Regions from separate parts of the Cellulosimicrobium sp. XJ-DQ-B-000 genome, predicted to be linked through region 2. Evidence: riboswitches for the same ligand, from Rfam matches in the RefSeq annotation. Region 2 holds a riboswitch; the other holds the start of a gene.
The links. Region 2 has a riboswitch for S-adenosylmethionine ahead of RDI86_RS05320 (LLM class flavin-dependent oxidoreductase). Riboswitches for the same ligand answer to the same signal wherever they lie in the genome.

Region 1: linked by a shared signal. The riboswitch ahead of RDI86_RS08120 (methylenetetrahydrofolate reductase) and the one ahead of RDI86_RS05320 (LLM class flavin-dependent oxidoreductase) in region 2 are both predicted to bind S-adenosylmethionine.

What each region holds. Positions count from the first base shown of each region.
Region 1 covers NZ_JAVHYN010000004.1:61,599-76,059, forward strand. The annotation lists gene RDI86_RS08100 (sensor histidine kinase) at 46-1,218, shown strand; gene RDI86_RS08105 (LytTR family DNA-binding domain-containing protein) at 1,278-2,087, shown strand; gene RDI86_RS08110 (heavy metal transporter) at 2,084-2,539, shown strand; gene RDI86_RS08115 (cation acetate symporter) at 2,536-4,059, shown strand; SAM riboswitch class I at 4,271-4,373, shown strand; gene RDI86_RS08120 (methylenetetrahydrofolate reductase) at 4,379-5,440, shown strand; gene metE (5-methyltetrahydropteroyltriglutamate--homocysteine S-methyltransferase) at 5,473-7,956, shown strand; gene RDI86_RS08130 (hypothetical protein) at 8,014-8,265, opposite strand; gene RDI86_RS08135 (DUF2630 family protein) at 8,316-8,564, opposite strand; gene RDI86_RS08140 (VOC family protein) at 8,655-9,053, shown strand; gene atpC (ATP synthase F1 subunit epsilon) at 9,058-9,375, opposite strand; gene RDI86_RS08150 (VOC family protein) at 9,565-9,945, shown strand; gene RDI86_RS08155 (FBP domain-containing protein) at 10,433-10,939, shown strand; gene RDI86_RS08160 (efflux RND transporter permease subunit) at 10,923-13,160, opposite strand; gene RDI86_RS08165 (family 16 glycoside hydrolase) at 13,432-14,461, opposite strand, start outside.
Region 2 covers NZ_JAVHYN010000002.1:310,319-324,779, reverse strand. The annotation lists gene RDI86_RS05360 (LysR family transcriptional regulator) at 1-262, shown strand, start outside; gene RDI86_RS05355 (hypothetical protein) at 259-804, shown strand; gene RDI86_RS05350 (DUF1304 domain-containing protein) at 875-1,261, shown strand; gene RDI86_RS05345 (hypothetical protein) at 1,314-1,589, opposite strand; gene purL (phosphoribosylformylglycinamidine synthase subunit PurL) at 1,753-4,125, shown strand; gene RDI86_RS05335 (endonuclease/exonuclease/phosphatase family protein) at 4,357-5,364, shown strand; gene RDI86_RS05330 (MMPL family transporter) at 5,449-8,157, opposite strand; gene RDI86_RS05325 (TetR/AcrR family transcriptional regulator) at 8,275-8,997, opposite strand; SAM riboswitch class IV at 9,167-9,274, shown strand; gene RDI86_RS05320 (LLM class flavin-dependent oxidoreductase) at 9,620-10,774, shown strand; gene RDI86_RS05315 (NtaA/DmoA family FMN-dependent monooxygenase) at 10,792-12,189, shown strand; gene RDI86_RS05310 (DUF1684 domain-containing protein) at 12,249-13,145, shown strand; gene RDI86_RS05305 (GNAT family N-acetyltransferase) at 13,142-13,735, shown strand; gene RDI86_RS05300 (amino acid ABC transporter permease) at 13,732-14,461, shown strand, end outside.

The DNA.
Region 1 (14,461 bases), on a different contig from region 2:
CCTGCCCACCGGGGCGGGTGACGCCGCGCTGGATACGATCACTGCATGTCCGGGCCCGTGTTCGCCGGCGCCGCCGCCGGTCTCGTCGTGGGCGTCCTGCTCACCCTCGGGCTCGTGCTCGCCTGGCGGCTCGCGCGCGGGTCGCGCGAGCTCGGGAGCGACTCCGACCGGGCGACGTTCCGCACCCTCCACCTCGCATCGCGCGCCGCGACGCACCTGCGCGACGGGCTCGACGGCGACGACGTCGGCCGCGCGGCCCGCTCCCTGCGCCAGCTCCTCGGCGCCGACGCGCTCGCCGTCGTCACGGCGGACGGCGCGGTCGCGCTCGACGGGAGCTCGACGCTCGAGCCCGACGCGCGGCGCGTCGCCGAGCGCGTCCTCGCCACGGGACGGCGCCACGTCGAGAGCGGCGACGTCGAGGACGCCGTCGGGGCGCCCGTCGTCGCGGGCGGGCGCGTCGCCGGCGTCGTCGTCGCGTTCGCCGACACCGTGCGGCCGCCGCTGGTGCGCGCGACGGGCGAGGTGGCGCAGTGGTGCGCGGCGCAGCTCGAGCTCGCCGAGCTGGAGGCGTCGCGCACGGCGCTCGCGCAGGCCGAGCTGCGCGCGCTGCGCGCCCAGATCAGCCCGCACTTCGTCTACAACGCGCTCGGCGCCATCGCGTCGTTCATCAGCACCGACCCCGAGCGGGCGCGCGACCTCGTGCTCGACTTCGCCGACTTCACGCGCTACTCGTTCCGCGGGCGCGGCGACTTCACGACCCTCGCCGACGAGCTGCGCTCGATCCACTCCTACGTCGAGCTCGAGCGCGCCCGGTTCGGCGAGCGCCTCGCCGTCACCCTGCAGATCGCGCCGGAGTCGCTGACGGCCGTCATCCCGTTCCTCTCCGTCCAGCCCCTCGTCGAGAACGCGGTGCGCCACGGCCTGGAGCCGCGCGAGCACGGCGGGACGATCGTCATCACCGCGCGCGACGAGGGCACCCAGACGGAGATCACGGTCGAGGACGACGGCGTCGGCATGGACCCGGCCGTCGTGCGCGAGCTCCTCACGTCGCGCGACACGACGCACGTGGGCCTGCGCAACGTCGACACCCGCGTGCGCCAGCTCTACGGCGACGACCACGCGCTCGACATCGAGACCGCGCCCGGCTCGGGCACGCTCGTGCGGCTGCGCGTCCCGCGGTCGCAGCCGCTGCACGAGACGGAGGTGAGCGTGCCGTGACCACCCCGGACCCGGCTCCGGCCGGCGGTCTCCCCGGCGGGGCGGGCGACGCCGTCGGGCTGGACGTGCTCGTCGCCGACGACGAGCGGCCTGTGCTCGACGAGCTCGTGGCCCTGCTCCGCCGCGACCCGCGCGTGCGCACCGTGCGCGGGGTCGCGAGCGGCTCCGAGGCGCTGCGCGAGCTCTCGTCGCGCACGGTGGACGCGGCGTTCCTCGACATCCACATGCCGGGGCTGACCGGCCTCGACCTCGCCCGCGCGCTCTCGCGGTTCGCCGACCGCCCGGCGGTCGTGTTCGTCACCGCCGACGAGGCGCGCGCCCTGGAGGCGTTCGACGTCGAGGCCGTCGACTACGTGCTCAAGCCCGTGCGGCGCGAGCGGCTCACGCGCGCGGTCGACCGCGTCGTCGAACGGGTCGCGGAGCGCACCGCGGCGGGGCGCACCCCCGCGACCGACGCGGCGGCACCGTCCGCGAGCGCCGCCGCTCCACCGCCGGTTGCCGGCGACCCGGCGGGCGGTGCGGCCCCGGCCGAGGAGACGCTCGTCGTGACGGTCGGCACGACGACGCGGCTCGTCCGGCGCAGCGCGGTGCGGTGGGTGCAGGCGCAGGGCGACTACTCCCGGCTCGTGACGGACACCGAGCAGTTCCTCGTGCGCGAGCCGCTCTCCGACCTCGAGGAGCGGTGGGCGCCCGCGGGGTTCCTGCGCGTGCACCGGTCGTACCTCGTGGACCGCGCGGCCGTGACCGCGGCGCGGTTCGGCGGGGCGCAGCCCGCGCTCGTCGTCGCCGGGCACGAGGTCCCGGTGAGCCGCCGCATGGTGCCCGCCGTGCGCGAGGCGCTCCTCGGGCCGCACCGGGGCGCGCCGTGACGGGCACCGACCCGCGTCGTGACGCGCGCGTGCGCGTCCGGTCCACCGACCTCCCCGCGGCGCGCGCCGGCCGCGGCGAGGGTGCCGGCCCGGAGGGCGGGGCGCCGTCGGGCACGGCACGGACCGGCGAGCCGGACGACGCCGCGACCGCCTACACGCGGGGGCTCGTGCGGGCCCAGCTCCGGCTCGGGCTGGCGTGCGTGGCGTCGTTCCTCGCGGTCGTCACGCTGCTCACGGTGACGATGAGCGGCGTGCCCGCGCTGGACGACGTCGTGCTGCTCGGCGTGCCGCTGCCGTGGCTCGTGCACGCGTACGGCTTCTACCCGGTGATCGTCGCGTTCGCGGTCGTCTTCGCGGTCGCGGCGGCGCGCAACGAGCGCCGGTACCGCGCGCTCGCCGAGGGCGCGGGCGGGCCCGACGAGCCCGGCCCCGACGACGGCGGTGCGCCGTGACCAGCGCGCTGCCCCTCGTCGCGATCGCGCTGCTCCTGCTCGCCACCGGCCTCATCGGGTTCTACGGCCTGCGGATCTCGCGCACCACGAGCGACTTCTTCGTCGCGTCGCGCACCGTGCGGCCGGTCTGGAACGCGTCGGCGATCAGCGGCGAGTACCTGTCTGCGGGCACGTTCCTCGGGCTCTCCGGCCTCGTGCTGCTGTCCGGCGCGGAGGCGTTCTGGTTCCCCGTGGGGTACGCGGCGGGCTACCTGCTCGTCCTGCTGTTCGTCGCAGGCCCCCTGCGGCGCAGCGGCGCGTACACGATCCCCGACTTCGTGCACGCCCGGCTCGACTCCGTGGTCGCGCGCCGCGTGACGAGCGTGCTCGTGCTCGTCATCGGGTGGCTCTACGTGGTGCCGCAGCTCCACGGGGCGGCGCTCGTCATCACGAGCGTGGCCGCGGTGCCGCCGTGGGTCGGCTCGGTAGGGATCGCGGTCGTGGTGAGCGCGGTGGTCGCCGCGGGCGGGATGCGCTCCATCACGTTCGTCCAGGCGTTCCAGTTCTGGGTCAAGCTCACCGCCCTCGCGGTGCCGCTCGTCTTCGTGCTCATGGCGCTCGGCGGGGCGTTCGAGCCCGGTGGCGCCGTCGTCACGTTCGACCCCGGCGCCGTGTTCCCCCCCGAGGCCGGGCCGGGTGGCCTCGACGCGTACGCGACCGTCTCGCTCCTGCTCGCCCTCCTGCTCGGCACGACCGGCCTGCCGCACGTCCTCGTGCGCTTCTACACCTCACCCGACGGCGGCTCGGCCCGCCGCACGACCGTCGTCGTGCTCGTCATGATCAGCGTGTTCTACATGGTGTCGAGCACGCTCGGGCTCGTGGCGCGGGTCGTCGCGCCCGACCTCGCGGCGCCCGGGGTCGCGGACACGGTCGTCCTCACGCTGCCGACCCGCCTCGTGCCCGGGCTCGGCGGCGAGCTCCTCGCCGCGCTCGTCGTCGCCGGGGCGTTCGCCGCGTTCCTCGGGACGTCGTCGGGGCTCGTGGTGGCGCTGGCGGGCGTCGTGAGCCAGGACCTGTTCGGCGGCACCGTGCGGTCCTTCCGCTGGTCGGCGGTCGCGTGCACGCTCATCCCGCTCGCGTTCGCGCTCGTCACCATCCCGCAGGGCCTCGTGACGAGCGTCGGGACGGTGTTCGTCTTCGCCGCGTCGGCCCTCTCCCCCGTGATCCTGCTCGGCGTGTGGTGGCGCGGCCTCACCGCGCGCGGCGCGGTGGCGGGCATGGTCGTGGGCGCCGTCCTGTGCGCGACGGCGCTGCTCGCGTCGTCCGCGCTCGTCGCCGCGGGGTACGGGAGCCCGTCCGGCGGCACGGCCGACGGCGTCCCCGGCGTCGTGCGCGCCCTGCTCGCCCAGCCCGCCGCCTGGACCATCCCGCTCGCGACGGCGACCGTCGTCGTCGTGTCGCTCCTCGACCGGCGCGGGCCGCCGCTGCGCACCGACCGGTTCCTCCGCCGCCTGCACGTGCCCGAGCGCCGGAGGGCCTGAGACCTGCAAGGCCGACGACGACCCGTCGCCATGGTCGGTGTCTGGGACCTCGCTCGAGCACCTGAAATCTGTAGCGTAGGAAACCTGAAATTCGTAGCGTAGAGAGCCCGAGATCCGTAGCGCGAGGCGCCGGTACGCCTCCGGCCGATCCCTCCGCATCTCACCTGGCGGGCGCTCTCGACCGCATGTCGGATGGGTCGTAGGATCGTGCCAACCATCCAGAGCGGTCGAGAGTCCTGGCTCGACGACACCGCAGCAACCCGCCGACGGAAGCCTCCCGAGGACAAAGGTGCTAACGCCAGGGTCGATGGAGTGACGCATGACCTCAGAGGCATCCTTCGCGCACCGTCCGGGCCGTCCTCGGCCGACGGTGTCGTTCGAGCTCATGCCCCCGCGCCGACCGGACGCGGCCCCGAAGTTCTGGGAGACGGCACGCCGTCTCGTCGCGACGCACCCCGACTTCGTGTCCGTGACGTACGGCGCCGCGGGCACCGACCGCGCGACCGCGCGCCAGGTCGTCGGACGCCTGCTCCAGGGCACGCCCGTGCTGCCGATCGCGCACCTCACGTGCGTCGGGGCGTCGCGCGAGGACGTCGAGTCGGTCATCACCGACTTCCTCGACGAGGGCGTGCGGAGCTTCCTCGCCCTGCGGGGCGACCCGCCGCGCGACCAGCCGGACTGGCAGCCCGCGCCGGACGGCGTCCGGTCGTCGACCGAGCTCGTCGCCCTGCTGCGCGAGGTCGAGGCGTCGCGCTGCGCGTCCGACCCGGCCGTCGCGCTGCGCGGCGCGGCCCGGCCGCTGACGATCGCCGTCGCGACGTTCTGCGACGGCAACCCCGCCGCCGGCACGACGCGCACCCAGGAGGTGCGACGCCTCTGGCAGAAGCAGCAGGCCGGCGCGAGCTTCGCGATCACGCAGCTCTTCTACGACGCGTCGTCGTACACCGACTTCGTCGCCGAGGCCCGTGCGGCCGGCGTGACGATCCCCATCCTCGCCGGGCTGCTGCCCACGACGGAGCCCGCGCGGCTCCGTCGCGTCGAGGAGCTCACGGGCGTGCGCGCCCCCCAGCACCTGCTGGACGCGCTGGACGCCCTGCCCGACCCGGAGGCGCAGCACGCCTACGGGATCGCGTACTCGGTCGACCTCGCGCAGCGCGTCCTCGACGCGGGCACGCCCGGTCTGCACGTGTACACGTTCAACAAGCACCGCGCCGCTCTTGACCTGCTCGAGGGTGTCCACCTCGGCGGCGGGTCGGCCGGGACGGGAGGCAGCACCAGCGCTGCCGCCGCCCCGCTCGTCCCGGACCTGGCCAGCGGGCCGTGGGTCACCGGCACCTCCCTGCCCACGACGAGCGCCGCCACGCACGGCGCGCCCGTCTGACCGGTCCTCCGGACCAGCAAGAGGTTTCGATCATGGCCACTTCCGTACCCTCCCCTACCCAGAACCCGGTCGGTTTCCCCGCCGGCACCGTGCTCGGCTACCCGCGCATCGGCCGCCGCCGCGAGCTGAAGAAGGCCGTCGAGGCGTTCTGGGCCGGCAAGACCTCGGCCGAGGAGCTCGAGGCCACGGCCCGCGAGCTGCGCCTCGCGACCGTCCGCCGGCTCGTCGACCTCGGCCTCGGCGACGACGACGCGTCCGTCCCCGGCTCGTTCTCCTTCTACGACCAGGTGCTCGACGTCGCCGCCTCCCTCGGGGCGGTCCCGTCGCGGTTCGCGTCGCTGACCGACGACGCCGGTCGCCTCGACCTCGCGGGCTACTTCACCGTGGCGCGCGGCCAGGGGGACGACGCCCCGCTCGAGATGACCAAGTGGTTCGACACGAACTACCACTACCTGGTCCCCGAGATCGGCCCGGACACCCCGATCCGCTTCGTCGACGACCGCGTCGTGCGCGAGTTCGTCGAGGCGAAGGAAGCCGGCGTCGTGACGCGGCCCGTCGTCGTCGGGCCGGTGACGTTCCTCGCGCTGTCCAAGGCCGCGGACGACGCGCCCGCCGGGTACTCGCCGCTCGACCGCCTCGACGACGTCGTCGCCGCCTACGCCGACCTGCTGCGCGCGCTCGCCGCGGCGGGGGCGCCGTGGGTCCAGCTCGACGAGCCGATCCTCGTCACCGACTCGGTCGACGTGCCGTTCACCGAGCTCGCCGCCGCCGTGGGGTCCGCGTACCGCGCCCTCGCGACCGACCTCCGCCCGGTGCCGAGCCCGGGGTCTTCGGCGGCCTCGTCCGCAAACCCGGCGGCAACCCCTGGTTCGGCGCAGGACGCGCGGCCCGCGATCCTCGTCGCCACGCCGTTCGGCGGGCTGGAGACGTCGCCGGACGGCGACGGCGCGACCTTCGACTTCCTGGCGGCCCTCGCGGGCACGGACGTCGAAGCGATCGCGATCGACGCCGTCCGTGCGGACCTTCCGGACTCGCCCTACGACGACCTCCTGACGAAGACGCTCGTCGTCGGCGCGATCGACGGGCACAACGTGTGGCGCGCCGACCTCTCGGCAAAGCTCGACACGCTGACCGCCGCGCGCAGCCTCGGTGCGGGCGCGGTCGCCGTCGGCACGTCGACGTCGCTGCTGCACGTGCCGCACGACGTCGAGGACGAGACGTTCGCCGAGCCCGGCACGGCGTCGGGCACCACGCTCGACCCGCGCCTGCGCGACTGGCTCGCGTTCGCGGACCAGAAGGTCGGCGAGGTCGCGACGCTCGCCCGCGCGCTGACCGAGGGTCGCGACGCCGTCGCGGCGGAGATCGAGGCGTCCCGCGCGGCGGTGGCGTCGCGCGCGGCGGCGAGCGGCGTCGTCGTGCCCGCGGTGCGCGAGCGCGCGGCCGCGCTGACCGACGCGGACTTCGCGCGCGGCGACTACGCCGAGCGCGCGGCGGCGCAGCAGGAGCGTCTGCACCTGCCGCTGCTGCCCACGACGACGATCGGGTCGTTCCCGCAGACGCCCGAGATCCGCCGCGCCCGCGCGCTGTGGACGAAGGGCGAGCTCGCGGACGCGGACTACACGACCGCGATGCGCGAGGAGATCGCGCGCGTCGTCGCGCTCCAGGAGGAGCTGGGCCTCGACGTGCTCGTGCACGGCGAGCCGGAGCGCAACGACATGGTGCAGTACTTCGCGGAGCACCTCGACGGGTTCGCCGTCACGGCGAACGGCTGGGTCCAGTCGTACGGGTCCCGCTGCGTGCGCCCGCCGATCCTGTGGGGCGACGTCACGCGGCCCGCGCCGATCACCGTCGAGTGGTCCGCGTACACGGCGTCGCTCACCGAGAAGCCCGTCAAGGGCATGCTCACCGGGCCCGTGACGATCCTCGCGTGGTCGTTCGTGCGCGACGACCAGCCTCTCGGCGACACCGCGAACCAGGTGGGCCTCGCGCTGCGCGACGAGATCGCGGACCTCGAGGCCGCCGGCATCGGGATCGTCCAGGTCGACGAGCCCGCGCTGCGCGAGCTCCTGCCGCTGCGCCGCGCGGACCAGCCGGCGTACCTCGACTGGTCCGTCGGGTCGTTCCGGCTCGCGACGTCGGGCGTGGAGGCGGCGACGCAGATCCACACGCACCTGTGCTACTCGGAGTTCGGCGAGGTCATCGGCGCGATCGACGGCCTCGACGCCGACGTGACGTCGGTCGAGGCGGCGCGCTCGCGGATGGAGATCGTGCCGGAGCTGCGCGACGCCGGGTACTCGCGCGGCATCGGGCCGGGCGTCTACGACATCCACAGCCCGCGCGTGCCCTCGACGGAGGAGGTCACCGAGCTGCTGGAGCTCGCGGTGAAGTCGATCGACCCGCGCGTCGTCTGGGTCAACCCGGACTGCGGCCTGAAGACCCGCCGCTACGAGGAGACCGTGCCGTCGCTCGAGCACCTCGTCACCGCGGCGAAGGCCGTCCGGGCCACGCTCGGCTGACCCCCGGACACGCCGGAGGCCGGGTCCCGTCGGGACCCGGCCTCCGTGTCGAGGGCGTCAGCGCTCGGTCGTGCCCGTGCCCGCCATCGGGAGGGCGAACGCGAGCGTCGCCGCCGCGAGGCCGCCCACGAAGAGCCACACACCGCCGTCGACGCCGGACATGCCCGACCCCATGAGCACGAGCCCGCCGACGAACAGCGCGAACGCCACGACGAACCGTGCGACCGCGCCCGCGTGACCGGGGATGTCGCGCCCTTCGGTCCCGGTGGGGAGGGGGCTTTGCGCCGCCTGCTCGCTGGACGTGGTCATGGGTTTCTCCTTCTGAGGTCGGAACGGGAGCCGGACGTCGCCGTCGGCGATCAGTCCAGGTAGTTCTCCACCGTACCGGGGTCTCGCACCGTCGCCGCATCGGGGTCGCCGCCGAACTCCCGGGCGGCGCCACGCTGGCGCAGCAGGTCCCAGCACTGGTCGAGCTCGACCTCGATCGCCCGGAGCCGCTCGTGCTCCTCGCCCCCGGTGATCTCCCCCTGCGCGAGCTGCTCGCGGAGCTCGCGCTCCTGCGCCACGAGGTCGCTGATCGTCCTGCGGATGCCGCCGTCGGTCGCCATGCCGTCCACGGTATGCCCGACGGCGCGGGTGCGCCCCGGGAGGCCGGCCCCCGCGGGCGCGGCGTCGGCGGTGCGCCCTAGGCTCGTCGCATGACGACGACGATCGGGCGCACGGTCCTGCTCTGCCGCGACCTCGACGCGAGCGCCGCGTTCTGGGCCGACGGGTTCGGCTTCCGCACGTTGTTCCAGGGGGAGACGGAGGGGTTCCCCCTGCTCCACGTCGGCCCCGGACGCGTCGACGAGCCCGGCCTGTGGCTCGTGCCGCTCCCCGAGGGCGGCGCACCGCTCGTGCGGCACGGCCTGCCCAACCTCGTGCTCTACGTCGACGACCTCGACGCGGCCCTCGCGCGCCTCGCCGCGGCCGGGGTCGAGCCGTTCGTCGGGCCCGACGCCGACGCCGACACCGGCGACCGGTTCGCGCACGTCCACGACCCGGACGGGCACCGGGTCGTCGTCGTGCAGCTCGGGACGACGACCGACCCCGCGTAGCGGGCTAGCGGGCCGGCACCCACGTCGCGTCGTCCGCGAGGATCGTCACCTCGTCCTGGTCGACGACGAGGAACCCGCCCCCGATCCGCAGCTCGGCCGTCGGGCGGTCCGGGGTGCGCAGACGCACCCGGCCCGCCGTGAGCGACGCCGCGACCGGCTGGTGCCGCGGCAGGATGCCCAGCGTGCCCGACGCCGCCGGGACCGTCACGCTCCGCGCCTCCCCCGCCCAGAACACCCCGGACGGCACCACCACCTCCACGGACACCAGCCGCTCCCCGGCGGGTGCGGCGGTCTCGGACGGGGACGGCAGGGCGACGGGCACGGAGTTCCTCCCGGACGGTGGACGGCGGAACCCCCGAGTCTGGCCGGGCGACCCGCTCGCCGGGCCCGGCACTTCGTCACCCGGTCGGGGTCGAAGGTCACCGGGGAAGCGCCCGCCGCGTTGGTGCCTGCGAGCGGCCCGCGGGCGGCCCGCGCGGCGACCGTGGGTGGCCCACGTCACGATGGGCGCATGAGCACCCACGCGCACGGCATCCACCACTCGATCGACTACGTCGAGCTCCCCGTGACCGACCTCGCCGCCGCGCAGGCTTTCTACGGCGCGGCCTTCGGCTGGGAGTTCGTCCCCTACGGCCCCGGGTACTCCGGGATCCGCACGGCGGCAGAGTCCGGCGCGGACGAGGCCGGCGGTCTACGTCTGGCCGAGTCGGGCGACGTGACCCGCGGCGGTCCGTTCGTCCTGCTGTTCTCCGAGGACCTCGACGCGACGCTCGCCGCCGTGCGGGACGCGGGCGGCGAGGTGGTCGAGGGCCCCTACGAGTTCCCCGGCGGCCGCCGGTTCCACTTCCTCGACCCGAGCGGCAACGAGCTGGGCGTCTGGGCGACGTCCTGAGGGACGACGTCGGCCGTCGCGCCGGGGGTGCGCGGCGACCCGGGCGGCAATCACGTTGACGACGGTGGGTGCCGAGGCGCACCATCGAGGGTGACGGTTGCCGTGGGCAGCCGTCCGTCGTGCCGGACGGGCACGACCACGGATCAGGATCGCGCCGACGGCGCACCGCACGGGACGAGGAGACGCGGATGCACGGCACCGCAGGCTGCGAGGTGGCCCTGGCGGCCTGCTCGGGCGCCCTCTCCCCCCGCACCGTCACCCGCTGAGACCACCGCGCCGCGGGCCGTCGTCCCCGACGGCCGCCGCGCTCCGGGGCGCACCGCCGTCCGACGACCCCGTCGTCGCCCGGCCGCGCCGGTCACGACGCGACGGCTGCGGGCACGCCGTCCCCCCGCCCCCGGAGGCGCCGTCGTGCGCCCGGGCGAGCACGCGTCGTCGTGCACGCCCGCCGGGCCGCGGACCGTCCTGACACGGAAGCAGCGAACCCATGAACCCCCTGACCGAGAAGCAGATCCGCGCGTCGTTCGTCAACGCGTCCAAGCGCGAGGCCGCGCAGGCGACCCTCCCCGACCTCGACATGCTCGACTGGGACCGCCTCGACTACCTCGGGTGGCGCGACCGCAAGGCCCCGCTCCTCGCGTACGCCGTCGTGGAGGTCGACGACGAGCCGCGCGGCGTCCTGCTGCGCTCGACCGACGCCAAGACGGGCGGACGGCGCAAGCGCGCCGTGTGCGCGTGGTGCGAGGACGTCGTCGTGACGGACGACGTCAGCCTTTACGTGGCGCGCCGCGCCGGGGCCGCCGGGCGTCGCGGCAACACCGTCGGCACCCTCATCTGCACGCAGTTCCTCTGCTCGCAGAACGTCCGCCGGGCCCCCACCCGCACCGAGATGGGCGACGACGAGTCGATGCGCGAGCTGTTCGTCGAGCTCCGCGTCGACGGCCTCCGCGAGCGCTCCGCGCGCTTCGTCACCGAGGTCATGCGCGACGTGTGACCGACCGCGGCTCTACCTCGGCGGACCCAGGCTCTACCTCGGCGGACCCGGGGTCTCCCTCGGCGGACCCGGGCTCTACGTCGGCGGACCCGGGTTCTCCCCCGCGCCAGGAGGGCCACCAGTTCCACCGGCCCAGGAGCGTCATCGTCGCGGGCAGCAGCAGCCCGCGCACGACGGTGACGTCGAGGAGCACGGCGACGGCCATGCCGACGCCGACCTCCTTCATCGCGACGAGCTCGCCCGCCGCGAAGCCGAGGAACACGATGCCGATGGCGACGGCCGCCGTCGTGACGACCGGGCCGGACGCGGTGATGCCGCGGAGCACGGCCCGGTCGTTCGCAACGCGCGGGTCCTCGCCGGGCGCGCGGGCGCGCCACTCCTCCGCGGTGCGAGACAGGAGGAACACCTCGTAGTCGGTGGAGAGGCCGAACACGAGCATGCCGACGAGCAGGGGCGTGGTGACGTCGAGCGCACCCCACGGCTCGAACCCGAGGAGCGAGGCGCCGACGCCGTGCTGGAACACGGAGACGAGGACGCCGAGCGTCGCCGCGAGCGTGAGCAGGTTGAGCACGAGGGCCTTGAGCGGCACGACGAGCGAGCCCGTGAGCAGGAAGAGCAGCACGAAGGTCGCGAGCACCACGACCCCGGCGGCGAGCGGGAGCCGCTGCGCGAGGTGCTCCTGGGTGTCGACGACCTCGGCGGCCGGTCCGGCGACCAGCACCTCGAGGTCGGTGTCGAGGGCGCGCACGGCGTGCACGAGGTCCTGCGCCTCCTGGGCCGTCGCGTCACCGCCCGGGCCGACGTCGGGCGTGAGGTCGACGACGGTGACCTCGGGCGGGTAGCCGGTGTCCTGCATGGCGTCCTCGACGCCGGGCAGGGCGGCGGCCCGGTCGAGCAGCTCGGGCACCGCCGGGTCGTCGACCGGGCCCTCCACGAGCACGGTGACGGGCGCGACGCCGAGGTCGGCGAAGCGGGAGGTGGTGGCGTCAGCGGCGAGGCGCGCCTCGGCGTCGGCGGGCAGCGAGCGGACCTCCGAGCTGCCGAGCGTCAGCGAGCCGAGGGGCGCCGCGAGGGCGAGCAGGAGCGCCGTCGCGCCGAGCGTGACGAGCACGGCGTGGCGCTGCGCGGTGCGCGCGAGCCGGCCCAGCGTGCCGGCACCGCCGCGGCCCGTCCACGGGTGGGACCACGTGCGCGCGCCCGGCGCGGGGATCGCGCGGTGCCACGTCGCGACGAGCGCGGGGACGAGCGTGAGCCCGGCGACGGTCGCGACGAGCACGACGATCGCCCCGCCCACCGCCATGCCGGAGAGCAGGGAGTCACCGAGCAGGAGAAGCCCGGCGAGCGAGATGGCGACCGCGAGGCCGGAGGCGAGCACGGCGCGGCCGGCGGTCGCGAGCGTGCGCCCGACGAGCTCGTCGAGCGGGAGGCCCGGGGACGCGGCGCGCTCCTCGCGGAAGCGCGCGAGCACGAGCAGCGAGTAGTCGACCGTGAGGCCGAGACCGAGCAGCGTCACGACGTTCACGGCGAACTCGTTGACGGGCACCACGCCGAGCAGCCCGCTGAGCACGAGCAGCGCGACCGCGATCGCGGCGAGCGCGGAGAGCAGCGGGACCAGGCCGGCCCGCAGGCCGCCGAGGACGACGACGAGCACGACGAGGAGCACCGCGATCGCGATCCCCTCGCCCACCGCGGCGTCGGTGATCGCCTGCTCGACGAACGCCTCCTCCGCGAGCAGCGCACCGCCCACGAGCACCTCGGGGGTGTCGACGGTGTGCAGCGCGTCGGCGACGCGGTGCGCGAGGGCGAGCGCCTCGTCGTCGGACAGCGCGGGGTCGAGCTCGACGACGACGAGCGAGCCCTGCGCGTCGTCGGCGATGAGCCCGCCGCCGGTGTAGGCGTCCGAGAGCTCCACGACGCCGGGCATCGCGCGGATGCCGTGCATGACCTCGCTCGCCTGGGCGATGAGGTCGGCGGAGAAGTGGTCGCGGCCGGACAGCACCGCGACGACGGTCTCCCCCTCGGGGGCGAGCTCCTCGAGGCGTTCCGCCGCGAGGGCGGACGCGCTGCCCGGCGGGGCGGGGTCGACGTCGGAGGTCTTGTCGAAGACCGCCCCGCCGAGCACGGCGCCCGCGGCGAGGAGGACGGCCCAGACGACGAGGACCACGCCCCGGCGGCGGGCGGCGAACCGTCCGGTCCGGTGCAGGAGGCGTCCGAGCGTCATGGGGGCTCCCCTCGTCGGGAACTCGTCGGGGAGTCGTGGGGTCGGCCTCGGCCGGCTCGCCCACGACGTTCGTGCGGTGCGTCCGTGCGGCAGCGCGCGGACGTGAGCACCCTACGCGAGGGTGGGAGCGCCGTCGGACCGCGCTCCGCCCTGCGGGGACGCCCTGCCGGGCGCCGGACGAGACGGGTCGGGCGGGGGCGGCTCGTGCCGCCGCCCCCGCCCGGTGCGACCCGGGGCGGACGGCTCACGCCGCCCGCCCCGGGTCATCGGCTCAGCCGCAGCTGACGGCCTCGTAGGCGGCGTCCGCCTCGAACGTCCGGCCGTCACCGGTCGCGGAGACCTGCGCGACGCCGGCCTCGACCGACGTGGCACGCGTCGCGAACGACTGGTACGCGGAGGCACCCGGCTGGACGCCGGTCACCGTCTTCGTCCCGAACGGCGTCGTGAGCGTGACGTCCGCCGGCACCGTGTCGTCGTTCGTGGCACGGACCGCGACGTAGACCTTGCCCGCGAGGCAGCGGGTCTGGACCGTCGTCGAGATCGCGAGCTCCTCGACGGGCTCGTCGGTCAGCTCCTTGAACCGGATGTTCCGGTAGTTGACCATCTCGCCGTTGCCGTGGTTCTGGATCCCCACGAAGCTGTTGACCAGGCGGGCCGGGTCGCTGCTCGTGAAGTCGTTGACGAGCACGTCGTTGAGGTAGACCCGGATGCGGTCGCCCTCGACGCGGATGTCGTACGCGTTCCACTGGCCGACCGGCTTGAGCGAGGCCTCGACGGCCGCGGCGTCGGCACCCTGGAACGTGTAGATGGCACCCGTGGTGCGGTCGGCGGCGTCCGTCGCGTCGATCTGGATCTCGTAGCCCTTGTTGACGGCCACCCACGGGTCGTCGCCCGGGTTCGGGAACCCGACGAACACGCCGCCGTTGTCGTCCTTGAGGAGCTTCCAGTCGAGCTTCAGGCTGTAGCTGTCCCCGAGCTCCTGGTTGAACCAGAGCAGGCCCATGCCGCCCGCGCCCTGGATCGAGCAGTCCTCCTGGCGGCCGAAGCCACCCGGACCGGCCATGCGCCAGCCCGCCTGGAGGCTCGCGAGGGTGCCGTCGAAGAGGGCGGTGTAGCCGTCCTCGACCTCGCCCGGGGTGCAGATGTCCGGGTTCTCGCCGATCGAGAGCACGTCGATGTTGATGTTGCCCTGGTCGCCCGTCTCGTACGCGAGCGTGATGGTGTTCGTGCCCGCCTGGAGCTCGAGGTCGCGCGTCTGCACGCCCCAGTCCTTCCAGCTCCCCGTGGTCGGGAAGTTCCAC
Region 2 (14,461 bases):
GTCGCAGGTCGAGGTCGTGGCCCAGCGCCTCGCCGTCGCGCTCGTGCCGCGCCTCGGGCGCGGCCCGCTGCCGACCGACGTCGTCGCGGTGCCCGTGCACGAGCCCGTCCCGACCCGCCCGGTCACGGTCGTGTGGCGCGCGACCATGACCGACGCCCCCGCGGTGCGCTACCTGCGCGAACGCCTGCGCGTCGCAGGAACCCGGCACGGCCGCGAGCCGTTAGGCCCCGTGAGCACACCTGCCGACGAAGGGGCACGATGACCGAGCACGCGCCGACCCGACGGGCCGCCGACCCGCGCACCGTGGCGATCGCGGGGCTGTCCACCGTGGCGTGGTACGCCGTGCCCGACGTCGTCCGCCCGCGCTGGGCGCGCGCGCTCGTCAAGACCGCGGTCGCGACGGCCGCCGTCGTGCTGACGTTCACCTCGACGACCGAGGGGACCGAGGCGCGCGAGGGCCTGCGCTCCCTGCGCGACGCGGCCCGCGAGGCGGACGCGGACGAGACCGACGCGGAGGCCGAGATCGCGACGGCCGACGGCGCCCCGCGCGAGGACAACACCTGGGCGACCGACGACGACGCCACGCCGGTGCCGGCGGGCGTCGCCGTCGCGGGCGCGGCGGCCGGGCTCGCGCTCGCGACGACCCTCGTCGTCGCGGGCGAGAAGTGGGTCTACCGGCGCGGGGAGCGCCTGCGCGAGCGCGGCGTGCGGCTGCCGCACACGCGCGTCGGGCTCGTGGTCGGCGCGCTGGCCGTGGCGCTCGCGGCGGCCGAGCCGCTCCTGTGGAACGCTGAGGAGCGCTGAGGCAGCGACACCCGGTCGGTACGCCGGGGTCTGCGCACCGTGCGGCCTCGCGGACCGGGAGGGACCGACGATGATCGGGTTCGGGCTGGCGCTCGCGGGGGTCGCCGCGGCGATCCACGTGTACATCTTCGTCATGGAGTCGCTCACGTGGACGAGCGACCGCACGCGCGCCACGTTCGGCACGTCGCCGCAGGAGGCGGCGGCCACGCGCGAGATGGCCTTCAACCAGGGGTTCTACAACCTGTTCCTCGCGGTGCTCGTCGTGCTCGGCATCGTCCTGTACGCGGCGGACCGGCAGGACGTCGGCCTGACGCTCGTGGTCGCGGGGGCCGGTTCCATGGTCGCGGCGGGGCTCGTGCTCCTCGTCTCGTCGCCGTCGAAGGCGCGGGCGGCGCTCGTCCAGCTCGTCCCGCCCGCGCTGGGCGTGCTGGGCGTCGTGCTGGGGCTGACGCTCTGAGCCGTCCCGCGTACCGCGGTGGCCGCGCTCGGAGTCGCGGCCGGGAGCCTGGTCAGCAGGACGCGGCGACGCGCATGGCGCTGAGCATCTCGAGGCGCGACAGGATGCGCTCGCGCTCGGCCTCGAGCTCGTCCCGGTAGCGGCCCTCCGCCGGTTCGACGGTCTCGACGGCCCCGTGGCCCACGTAGGAGCCCGTGCGCCGGGAGTAGCCGTTGAGCTGGCGCTCGACGAGCGTGAGCTCGTGGCCGAGCCGCTCCAGGTGCGGGTCGAGGAGGTCGCTGGTCCTGCTGCGGTCGGTGCCGGACGTCGGTTCGAGAAGGGTGGTCACCCCTCCATCGGAACCCGGAAACCGGGTTTCCGCACGGCGAGACGCTCGTCTCACTTCTCGGCCGCCCGCGACGCGAGACGCGCGGACGGCCTCTCCGCGGGCGCCGGTAGACTGGCCGCGCGCCGTCGTGCGCTCCCCGCTCAGCGCCCACCCGAGGGAAACGATGACCGCCCCCGCACCCCAGGCTTCCGCACGCTCCGAGGCTCGTCCCGCCGCGTCGACGCTCGACACCGTCGAGCACGCCGCCGCCACGCCCGACGAGGTCCAGCCGTTCGCCGAGCTCGGCCTCAAGCCGGACGAGTACCAGCGCATCCGCGACATCCTGGGGCGCCGCCCCACGGCCGCGGAGCTCGCGATGTACTCCGTCATGTGGTCCGAGCACTGCTCGTACAAGTCCTCCAAGGTCCACCTGTCGAAGTTCGGCGCCGCGACCACGGACGAGATGAAGAAGCACCTGCTCGTCGGCATCGGCGAGAACGCGGGCGTCGTCGACATCGGTGACGGCTGGGCCGTGACGTTCAAGGTCGAGTCGCACAACCACCCGTCGTTCGTCGAGCCCTACCAGGGCGCCGCGACGGGTGTCGGCGGCATCGTGCGCGACATCATCTCCATGGGCGCGCGCCCCGTCGCCGTCATGGACCAGCTCCGCTTCGGCGCCGTCGACCACCCGGACACGGCGCGCGTCGTGCACGGCGTCGTGAGCGGCGTCGGCGGGTACGGCAACAGCCTCGGCCTGCCGAACATCGGCGGCGAGCTCGTCTTCGACTCCTCGTACCAGGGCAACCCGCTCGTCAACGCGCTGTGCCTCGGCGTGCTGCGCCACGAGGACATCCACCTCGCCAACGCCTCGGGCGTCGGCAACAAGGTCGTGCTGTTCGGCGCCCGCACGGGCGGCGACGGCATCGGCGGCGCCTCGATCCTCGCGTCGGAGACGTTCGAGGACGGCGTGCCCGCCAAGCGCCCGAGCGTCCAGGTGGGCGACCCCTTCATGGAGAAGGTCCTCATCGAGTGCTGCCTCGAGCTCTACGCGGCGCAGGTCGTGGAGGGCATCCAGGACCTCGGTGCCGCCGGCATCTCGTGCGCGACGTCGGAGCTCGCCTCCAACGGCGACGGCGGCATGCACGTGTGGCTCGACGACGTCCTGCTGCGCGACCCGACGCTCAACGCGGGCGAGATCCTCATGTCCGAGTCGCAGGAGCGCATGATGGCGGTCGTCGCGCCGGAGAAGCTCGACGAGTTCCTCGCCATCACCGCCAAGTGGGACGTCGAGACCGCCGTCATCGGCGAGGTCAACGACTCCGGCCGCCTGACGATCGACCACCACGGCGAGCGCATCGTCGACGTCGACCCGCGGACCGTCGCGCACGAGGGCCCGGTGTACCACCGCCCGTACGCGCGCCCGTCGTGGCAGGACGGGCTCAACGCCCGCACCGTGGCCGCCGACGCTCTCGCCCGACCCGAGAGCGGCGACGAGCTCCGCGCGACGGCGCTGCGCCTCCTCGCGTCGCCGAACCTCGCGTCCAAGGAGTGGGTGACGAACCAGTACGACCGGTTCGTCCAGGGCAACACCGCGCTCGCGCAGCCCGACGACTCGGGCGTGGTCCGCGTCGACGAGAGCACGGGTCTCGGCGTCGCGCTCGCGACGGACGCGAACGGCCGCTACGGCAAGCTCGACCCGCGCACGGGCGCCCGCCTCGCGCTCGCCGAGGCGTACCGCAACGTCGCGACGACGGGCGCCCGCCCGCTCGCCGTGACCGACTGCCTCAACTTCGGCTCGCCCGAGGACCCCGACTCGATGTGGCAGCTCGTCGAGGCGATCGAGGGCCTCGCGGACGCGTGCCGCGAGCTCGGCGTCCCCGTGACGGGCGGCAACGTGTCGCTCTACAACGGGACCGGCGAGCCGGGGCAGATCGACTCGTCGATCCACCCGACCCCGGTCGTGGGCGTGCTCGGCGTGCTCGACGACGTCGCGCACGCCACGCCGTCGGGCTGGCGCGAGACGGGGGAGAGCATCTACCTCCTCGGCACCACGCGTGCGGAGCTCGACGGCTCGGCGTGGGCCGACGTCGAGCACGGCCACCTGGGCGGCGTGCCCCCGCGGGTCGACCTCGCGGCCGAGAAGGCGCTCGCCGGCGTCCTCGTCAACGCGAGCCGCGACGACCTCGTGTCGGCCGCGCACGACCTCTCCGAGGGTGGGCTCGCGCAGGCGCTCCTCGAGGCGTCGCTGCGCTTCGGCGTCGGGGCCACCGTGTCGCTCGACGCGCTGACCGAGCGCGACGGCGTCACGCCGTTCGAGGCGCTGTTCTCCGAGTCGACGGCCCGCGCGCTCGTCGCGGTGCCTCGCGGCGAGGAGTCCAAGCTCGTCGACGCGTGCGTCGCGCGCGGCGTCCCCGTCCTGAAGATCGGCGAGACGGGCACCGAGCCCGGCGCCGTCGCCGAGTCGGGCGAGGCGCTCGAGGTCGCGGGCCTGTTCACCGTCCCGCTCAGCGAGGCGGACGCGGCCTTCCGCGGCACGCTGCCGGCCATCTTCGGCTGACACCCGCTCCACCGACGCCCCGGTCACCACGTGGTGACCGGGGCGTCGTCGTCCGGTCCCGGTCCAGCCCTCGGTCGAGCACGAGGTTGGCGTCGGGACGGACCCCGGAACGACGGCAACCTCGTGCTCGGCGGACGGAGGGGACGGGCGGGTGGGCGGGTTCGGTGGAGATCACCGGGCGGGCCGGTGGGGCGGGTCGCGGCGGCGGGGCGGCGCTGCGAGAGTCCGGGCATGACCTCGGCCACCACGCGCCTCCCGCCCGCGCGCGTCACGACGCGGCGCCGACCGGGCGGCCGACCCCTCACGGTCGTCCTCGCCACGGGCGTCGTCGCGGTGCTCCTCCTCACGCTCGTGCGCATGCTGCCCGACGACGCGTGGACGCCCGTCGCGCAGCTCGTCGGGTTCACGCCGTTCGTCGCCCTGGGCGCCGCCGTCGGGCTCGTGCTCACGCTGCTCGCGCGCCGGTGGCTGCTCGCGGCGCTGCTCGCCGTCTGCGTCACCGTGCAGGCGGTGTGGCTCGTGCCCGCGTTCGTGCCCGGCCCCGCGCCGCCCGACGACGCGGTGACGCTGCGCGTCATGGGTGCCAACACCTGGTACGGCGCGGCGGACGCGGAGGCGCTCGTCGACCTCGTCCGCACCGAGGACGTGCAGGTGCTCGCCGTGCTGGAGCTCACGACGGACCTGCGCGAGCGGCTCGTCGCGGCGGGGATCGAGGACGTGCTGCCGTACAGCGCCGACGGCAAGGTCGGGCGCGGCGCCATGGGCAGCGGGCTGTGGAGCGCGCTGCCGCTCCGCGACGTGGACGTCGAGCCGTTCTCGAACGACGCGATGCCGTCGGCGACGGTGGAGGTCGACGGCGTCCCGGTGCGGGTCACCGCGGTGCACCCGATCCCGCCGATCCCGGAGTACGTGGACATCTGGCACGAGGAGACGGACGCGCTCGCCGAGCGCGCGCACGGCGACCCGCTGCCCCAGGTGCTCGTCGGCGACTTCAACTCCACCCACGACCACGCGACGTTCCGCCGGCTGCTGGGCGACCGGTTCCACGACGCGTCGCGCGCCTCGGGCGGCGGGCTCGACCTGTCGTGGTCGCCGCGCCCCGGCGTCGTGCCGCCGGTGCTCAACCTCGACCACGTGGTGACCGACCGTGAGAACGTCGTGACCGACGTCGGCTCCCTGCACGTCGTGGGCAGCGACCACCGCGCGATCGTCGCGACGGTGCACGTGCCCCGCCCCTGACGACGACGGACCCGGCACCACCGGCCGACGAGCGGGCTCGCTCGTCGACCGGTGGCACCGGGTCCGGTGCGGGGCTCCGCGGCCTCAGCCGCGCGCGGTCTCCGGCTCGGTCGCGTCCGGGCCGGTCGTGCCCAGCTCGGTGCCGTCGTCGGGCGCGACGCCCTGAGCCGCCGGGTCGGTCGACCCGTCGAGGTGGTGCGGGTGCCGGCGCTCGAGCGCGGCGCCCTCCACGTCGACGTCGGGCAGGATGCGGTCGAGCCAGCGGGGGAGCCACCACGCCTTGTCGCCCACGAGGTGCATGAGCGCCGGGACGAGCAGCATCCGCACGACGAACGCGTCGACCAGCACGCCGAACGCGAGCGCGAACCCGATGGGCCGGATCATCGCGCTGTGCGAGAAGACGAACCCGCCGAAGACGGAGATCATGATGATCGCCGCGGCCGTCACCACGGCCCGGCCCGCGCGGACGCCCTGCACGATCGCGACGCGCGCGGGGGCGCCGTGCGCGTACGCCTCGCGCATCCCCGAGCCGAGGAAGAGCTGGTAGTCCATCGCGAGGCCGAACAGGATGCCGACGAGGATCGTGGGCAGGAAGTTGAGGATCGGGCCCGGCGTCTCGACGCCGAACACCCCCGCGAGCCAGCCCCACTGGTAGATCGCGACGACCCCGCCGAGCGCGGCGAAGTACGACAGGATGAACCCGAGCGTCGCGACGACCGGCACGAAGATCGACCGGAACACGAGCACGAGGATGACGAGCGACAGCCCGACGACGACCGCGAGGTAGATCGGCAGGGCCTGCGCGAGCTTCTCCGAGATGTCGATGTTGCCGCTGGCCGAGCCCGCGACGCCGAGCGTGACCTCGCCGTCGAGCGGCTCGAGGGCGCGCAGCGCGTGCACGAGCTCCTCGGTGGACTCGCTCGTCGGGCCCTCGGCCGGGATCACCTGGAACGCCGCGACCGTGCGGTCCTCGGACGTCCCGATCGGGGCGACCGCCACGACGTCGTCCTGCGCGAACAGCTCCTCGGCCACGCCGACCTGGTACTCGAGCGCCTCGGCCTCGGTGGGCTCGCCCGGCAGGTCGGCGACGACGAGCAGCGGCCCGTTCGTGCCCTCGCCGAACTCCTCGGCGACGGTCGAGTACGCGCGGTACTGCGTGGAGTCGTGCGCCTCGGACGAGCCGTCGGGCAGGTTGGTCCGCAGGTCGAGCGCGGGCAGGGCGATCACGCCGAGCGCGACGACGGAGAGCAGGGCCGTCCCCACCGCGCGGACGGTCGACATGGGGCGCACGGGCTCCGCGGCGGGCAGGCCGCCCGCGGCGCCCGGCTCCGACGACGCGGTCCCGGCCGACGCGCCCGTCGAGGCGCCCGACGACGCGGCGGGCCCGGCGAGCGCGGCGCGCTCGCGGCGGCTGAGGATCCGCGGGCCGATCATGCCGAGGAGGGCCGGCGTGAGCGTGACGGCGATGAGCACGGCGATCGCGACGCACAGCGCACCGACCGTGCCCATGAGGCCGAGGAACGGGATGCCGGTGACGTTGAGCGCGAGCAGCGCGATGAGCACCGTCGCCCCGGCGAACACGACCGCGTTGCCCGACGTGCCGTTCGCGAGCGCGATCGACTCGTGCAGCTCGTCGCCCTGCTTGAGCTGGCGCCGGTGCCGGTTGACGATGAACAGCGAGTAGTCGATCCCGACGGCGAGCCCCAGCATGAGGCCGAGCACCGGCGTCACCGACGACATCTCCACCACCCCGGACAGCGACATCGCGGCGAGCGCGCCGATCCCGACCCCGATGAGTGCCGTGAGGATCGGCAGGCCTGCGCCCACGAGCGTCCCGAGCATGACGACGAGCACGATCGCCGCGACGACGAGGCCGACGGCCTCGCCCACGCCGAACACCTGCGGCACGCCCTGGGCGATGTCGGACGAGAAGTCGGTCTGGACGCCGTCGACCGGGTCGTCGGCGAAGACAGCCACGAGGTCGTCCTTCGTCTGCTGGTCGATGCTCATGTTCGGCTCGGTGAACGTCACGTTCGCGACCGCCGCGCTCCCGTCCGTGGACACGAGGCGGATGTCGGACGCCATGTCGAGCAGGGGAGCGGAGAGCTCGAGCTGCGCGGACTGCTCCTCGAGCGTCGCGCTCTGGTCCTCCAGCGCGTTGACCTGCTGGTCGAGCGTCGTGGCCTGCGACTCGAGCGTGGCGCGGCCCGCGTCGATCTCGGCCTGCTGCGCGTCGAGCTGCGGCGCCGCCTGCTCCAGCCCGCCCGCGGCCTCCGCCTGGGCACGTGCGGCGTCGAGCTCGTCCTGGCCCGCGTCGAGCTGGGCGCGCGCGGCGTCGACCTGCTCCTGCGCGGCGGCGAGCTGCGCGCGGCCGTCCTCGATCTGCTCGCGTCCCGCGGCGATCTGGGTGCGGCCGTCGTCGATCTGCTTCCGCTGGTCGGCGAGCTCCTCCTGCGTCGCGAACGGGTCGACGACCGACGCGACGCCGTCGACCTCCTCCGCCGCGGCGAAGCGGTCCGCGATCGCCGCCTCCTGCTCGGGCGTGAACGGCGCGCCGTCCTCCGTCGCGAGGACGATCGTGCCGCTCCCGCCCGACGCCTCGGGCAGCGCGGTCTGGAGTCGCTCGGTGACGTCCGCGGTGGGGGTGCCGGGGATCGAGAAGCTGCTGGCGAGCGTGCCGCCGAACGCGACGAACGCCGCCCCGGCGAGCACGAGCACCGCGAGCCACGCGGCGAGGACGGTCCGCGCGCGGCGCGCGCACGCGCGGCCGAGGCGGTAGAGGAGTTCAGCCATGAGGATCCTTCGGTGGGAGTCCGGTCCGGGTCCGGCGGGTGTGCCCGGGGTGGCGGGTGCGGTGCTGCGGGAGAGGTGGTCGCGAGGCGGGACAGGGCGGGGAGGGTGCGGGTCGTGTCAGACGGGGTCCGCCCAGCCGGCGCGGATCCGTTCGACGAGGCGGTCGAGCAGGCCGGACCACACCGCGCGCGACGCGTCGTCGTCGGCGGCGCCGGTCTCGGCCCACCAGCGCCGCTGGATGACGAGGACCCCGGCCATGAGCGCGCCCACGAGCATCTCGATCTCGAGCGGGTCGACGTCCGGGTGCCGGCGCGTGGTCGCCGCGACGAGGCGCTCGGCGAGGTGGGTGAAGGTGCGCACGACCATCGTCGTGACGCGCGGCGTGGGCTCGGTCGCGGTACCGCCGAGGGCGCGCGTGAGGTAGGCCATGGGGCCGACGAGGTCCGTGCCGCGCAGCGCCGCGGTGACGTCGTCGAGGGGTGTGGGGCGGTCGGTGCCCGGCTCGGCCGCGCTCGCCCCGAGCGTCTCGACGACGGTGCCCAGCACGTCCTCGCAGACCTCGACGACGACGTCGTCGAGCGACGCGAAGTGGTTGAAGATCGTGCGGCGCGCGACGTCGGCCCGGGCCGCGAGCTCGTCGACGGTGAAGCGCGCGCCGCCCTTCTCCTCCATGAGCGACGCGGCGGCGGCGACGATCGCGCGGCGGTGGCGTGCGCGCAGGGCCGCGCGACGGTCGGGGGCCGCGGCGTCCGGGCCGGGGACGTCCGCGCTCGGCGCGTCCGGGGTCACGGCGTCCGTCGCGGGCGCGGTCGGGCGCTCGGGTCCGGGGAGGAGAGGCACCTCTTGACACTAGGTGCATCGATGCACTGGGTGCAAACGAGGGCCTCGGCTGCTCAAAGTTGACCGATCGAGTCCAGTATGTGGGAAGGTCCCGGCGGTGCGTTGACACCCTCTCCGACCGCTCGTAGGTTCCCGGCAACCGAGGTCCACGGACCCCGGCACAGGACATGGTCATGAGCTCCGACGCGAAGCCCCGGCTCGTCGGACGGCAACCCTCCCGCGCGGCGGGGTGCCCCGGGTGAGGACCAGGTCCCGTGTCGCGCGACCTGCGCGGTGCGGGGCAACACGCGGCGCCCGGAGACGGGCACGAAGGAGACGGACGATGGACCGGCGAGAGTCGAGCACCGCGGTGAGCACCCCGCACGCGCCGACGTGCCCCTGTCCGGTCCGCGCTGCGGCCGTCGTCCCCTGTCCGGTCGGCGCCCCCGTGCGCGTCACCTGTTGTCGCTGACGACGCCCCGCTCCTGACGCCGCGCGCTCCCGCGCGCACGCCCTGACGGGCCTCCCTCCGGCCTCCCCGGCCCCGCCCTGCCGTCCCGCGGCGGGACGACCCTGCCCACCCCCGGCACCCCGCCGCGCCCTGAGCGCGCCGCCGGCGCCTGTCCCAGAACGGATCCTCGCGATGCCCGACCCCCGCCCCGCCCGTACCGTCCACCTGGGCGTCGACCTCACCGACGCCGGTGCGCACCCCGCCGCCTGGCGGACCGTGGGCTCCCAGGCCCAGCGCCTGTTCGACGCCAAGCGCCTCGTCGAGCTCGTGGCCACCGCCCAGCGCGGCCTGCTCGACCTCGTCACGCTCGACGACGCGTTCACCCTCCAGCCGGGCCGCAACGGGTCCGTGCGCGGCCGGCTCGACGCCGCGCTCGTCGCGTCCCGGCTCGCGCCGCGCAGCGCGGGCATCGGCCTCGTCCCGACCGTCACCACCACGCACACCGAGCCGTTCCACGTCTCCAAGGCGGTCGCGACGATCGACCACGTGAGCTCCGGCCGCGCGGGATGGCAGGTCGGGTGGTCCACGACCCCGGCCGAGGCCGCGGCCTTCGGGCGCAAGGGCGCCCAGGACGAGCCCGACGCCGTGGCCGAGGCCGACGAGGCGGTCGAGGTCGTCACGCGGCTCTGGGACTCGTGGGAGGACGACGCCGAGATCCGCGACGTCGCGACGGGCCGGTTCGTGGACCGCGAGAAGCTGCACTACGTCGACCACGAGGGCATCCGGTTCGCGGTCAAGGGGCCGTCGATCACGCCGCGCCCGCCGCAGGGCCAGCCGCCCGTCGTCGTGCGGGCGAGCACGCCGGCGTCGCTCGACCTCGCGGCCCGGCGGGCCGACGTCGTGCGGGTCCGCGCGGCGACGCGGGACGAGGCGGTCGCGCTGCGGGCGCAGGTGCGCGACGCCGCCGCGGACGCCGGGCGCGACCCCGACGGGCTGCGGGTCCTCGTGGACGCGTACGTCGTCGTCGGGGACACGCGCGCGAGCGCGCAGGCCCGCCTCGACCTGCTCGAGGACCTCGAGGGCGTCTCGTGGGACACCGACTCGCTGACGCACGTCGGCACGGCGCGCGACCTCGCGGCGACGGTCGAGGAGTGGGCGCACGCCGGTGCCGCCGACGGCTTCCTGCTGCGGCCGTCGTCGCTGAGCACGGACCTCGACGCGATCGTCGACGGGGTCGTGCCGCTGCTCCAGGGCGTGGGCCTGTTCCGCACCGCGTACCCGGGCACGACGCTGCGCGACACGCTCGGCCTCCCGCACCCCGCGAACCGCTACGCGGCGATCGCCTGAGCCCGGACGGACGCGACATGAGCACCCGACCCCGCAAGCAGATCCACCTCGGCGCCCACTTCCCGGGCGTCAACAACACCACCGTGTGGAGCGACCCCCGCTCGCGCAGCCAGATCGACTTCGCGTCGTTCGAGCACCTCGCGCGCCGCGCCGAGGAGGCGAGGCTCGACTTCTTCTTCCTCGCCGAGGGCCTGCGCCTGCGCGAGCACAAGGGCCGCATCCACGACCTCGACGTCGTCGGCCGCCCCGACACGCTGCCCGTCCTCGCCGCGCTCGCCGCCGTCACGGAGCGGCTCGGCCTCGCGGGCACGATCAACACGACGTTCAACGAGCCGTGGGAGCTCGCGAAGCAGTTCGCGACGCTCGACCTGCTCTCCGAGGGCCGCGCGGCGTGGAACCTCGTGACGAGCCCCGACGCCTTCACGGGCGCCAACTTCCGCCGCGGCGGGTACCTGCCCTACCCCGAGCGGTACGCGCGGGCGGCCGAGGTCGTCGAGGTCGCGCGCGCCCTGTGGGACTCGTGGGACGACGACGCCGTGCTGGCCGACCGGATCGCGGGCAAGTTCCTGCGGCCCGGCGCGGTGCGGCCGGTCGCGCACCACGGGACGTACGCGGACGTCGTCGGGCTGTTCGAGACGCCGCGCGGCCCGCAGGGCCACCCCGTCCTGTTCCAGGCGGGCGACTCGGCCGACGGGCGCGACTTCGCCGCCGCGACCGCCGACGTCGTGTTCTCCGCGCACTCGACGTTCGACGCGGGGCGCGCGTTCTACGAGGACGTCAAGGGGCGGCTCGCGGCGCACGGGCGCGAGCGCGACTCCCTGAAGATCCTGCCCGCGACCGTCGTCGTGCTGGGCGACACGCCCGCCGAGGCGGAGGAGCGCGCCCGGGAGATCCGGCTCCAGCAGGTCTCGGGCCCGACGGCGATCGCGTTCCTCGAGCAGGTCTGGGGCCGCGACCTCGAGGCGTACGACCCCGAGGGCCCGCTGCCCGACGTCGACCCCGACACCGAGAACCTGTCGATCACGCGCGGCCGGGTGCGGCACGCGAAGGACCCGGCGGCGGTCGCCGCGGCGTGGCGCGAGCAGGCCGAGGCGAACGGCTGGTCGATCCGCGAGCTCGTCATCCAGGTGACGTCGCGCGGCGGGTTCGTCGGCACGCCGCAGCAGGTCGCGGACGACATCGACCGCCACGTGCAGGAGGACGCCTCCGACGGCTTCATCCTCGTGCCCCACCTCACGCCGGGCGGGCTCGACGACGTCTTCGACCAGGTCGTCCCGCTGCTCCAGGAGCGCGGCTCGTTCCGCACGGAGTACGCGGGCACGACCCTGCGCGAGCACCTCGGCCTCGCCCGCCCCGGCGCGACGCGCGGCGACGGCGAGCCCACGACGGCGCACCCCGCCGAGCTCGTCGGCTGACCGCCGCCGGCACCGCGGCGACCACCGTACCGACCACCCGCACCGACCTCGGAGGACCCATGAGCACGAGCACGCCGACCGCCACGGGCGCCGTGGCCACCGCACCCGCCGACCCCGTCGCGTACGCGTCGCCCGACGCCGCCGCGTGGGCCGCCTGGCACGCCGACCGCGAGGACGGGCTGCGCCCGCCGCACGGCTGGCTGAGCCTCGTCGCGTACCACGCGCTCCCGGCCGAGCCCGCCGCCCTCCCGGGTGTCCCGGGGCTCTGGTGGGCCGACGCCGACGGCGCGCACCACCGCGCGGACGAGGGCGGCGCCGTCCGGACGACGGGCAGCGCCGTCGGGACCGTCGTCGTCGCGGAGGGCGGGTCGACGCTCGCGGGCACGTTCATCCCGGACGGCCGGGACGCGGGCGACCCGTCCGACGGCGGCGAGACGCGCGAGGTCGCGGTGGAGGTCGTGCGCCGCACGGGCCGCTACGCCGTCCGCGTGCGCGACCCGCTCGCCCCGGCCCGGACGGCGTTCGACGGCGTCCCGACGTTCGCCTACGACCCCGCCTGGGTCGTCGACGCGCCGGTGCGCTGGTACGACGCGCCGCGGCCCGTCGTCGTCGGCGCCGCCCGGCCCGGCCTCGTGCACCACGTGCGCACGGTCGGCGAGGTCGACCTCGTCGTCGAGCGCGACGGCGCCCGGCGCGGCGCGACGCTCGCCCTCACCGGCGCGCCGGGCGGTGCGGTGACGCTGCTCTTCAGCGACGAGGCGGACGGCGTCGCCCCCTGGCGGGTTCTGCGCGTGGACGCCGACGCGGTGCCCGGCACCGCGGGCAGCGTGCGCCTCGACCTCAACCGGGCCGTCAACCTGCCGTACGCGTTCAGCGACTTCGGCACGTGCCCGGCGCCGGTCGAGGGCAACCACGTGCCGTTCGCCGTCACCGCGGGCGAGAGGGCACCCCGGTGACCGCCGTCGCCGCGCGCCCCGCCGGGCAGGGGACGCGCGAGGTCCGGTCCGTCGCGATGCACGACCCGCTCGTGCGGCCGCTGCTCGACGAGCTCTCCCACGAGTACTGGACGCGGTACCAGCGCGTGCTCAGCGCCGAGGAGCTCCGCGCCGAGATGGAGCACTACCCCGCGCAGGACTTCGCCGCGCCGCACGGCGAGCTCGTGCTGGTGCTGGAGGACGGCGAGCCCGTCGCGGGCGGCGCGTTCCGCCGTCGGGCCGAGCCGGAGCTCGGCGACCCGGCGCGCCTCACCCGGCCGGCCGCGCGCCGCGCCGACGGGACGCCCGCCGTGCGCACCGCCGAGCTCAAGCGGATCTGGACGCACTCGGCGCACCGGCGCCGCGGGCTGGCGCGCCTCGTGCTCGCCGAGCTCGAGCGCCGGGCCGTCGAGCGCGGCTACCGGCGCGTCTACCTCACGACGGGCCCGCGCCAGCCCGAGGCCGCCGGTCTGTACCTCGCGACCGGCTACACGCCCCTGTTCGACACCGGGACCGATCCCGAGGAGATCGGCCCGCTCGCCTTCGAGAAGTGGTTGGAGGTCGCGCCATGAGCACCGTGTCGCTCCCGCAGGACGAGTCCCGGCAGCTCGCGCCGCCGTCGGGCCGGCACCCCGCCGACCCGCGCGGCGGTGTCGAGGACGCGCTGCCGCTCGAGAGCCTGCGCATCGTCCCCGCCCGGCACCCGGGCCGCTGGGTCGCGACGGCCGGCGTGGCCGTGCTCCTCGCCATGGTCGTCAGCTCGCTCGTGACGAACGACCGCTGGGAGTGGGGCGTCGTCGCGCAGTACCTCACCTGGCCCTCGATCCTCGAGGGCGCGTGGGCGACGATCCGGCTCACGCTCGTCGCGTCGGTCGTCGGGTTCGCGCTCGGCACCGTGCTCGCGCTCATGCGCCTGTCGCGCTCGCCGCTCCTGCAGTCGGTCTCGTGGACGTACACGTGGGTGTTCCGGTCCGTGCCGCTGCTGCTGCAGCTGTTGCTCTGGTACAACCTCGCCTACCTGTACCCGTACCTGAGCGTCGGCATCCCCTTCGGGCCGGAGTTCCTCTACTTCGACACGCTGTCCGTGATCGACAAGTTCTGGGCCGCGATCCTCGGGCTCGGGCTCTCGCAGGCCGCGTACTCGGCCGAGATCGTGCGGGCCGGGATCCTCTCGGTCGACCAGGGGCAGCAGGAGGCCGCCGCGTCGCTCGGCATCCCCAAGCGCCGCCAGGTGAGCCGCATCATCCTGCCGCAGGCGATGCGCTCCATCATCCCGACGGCCGTCAACGAGGTGATCG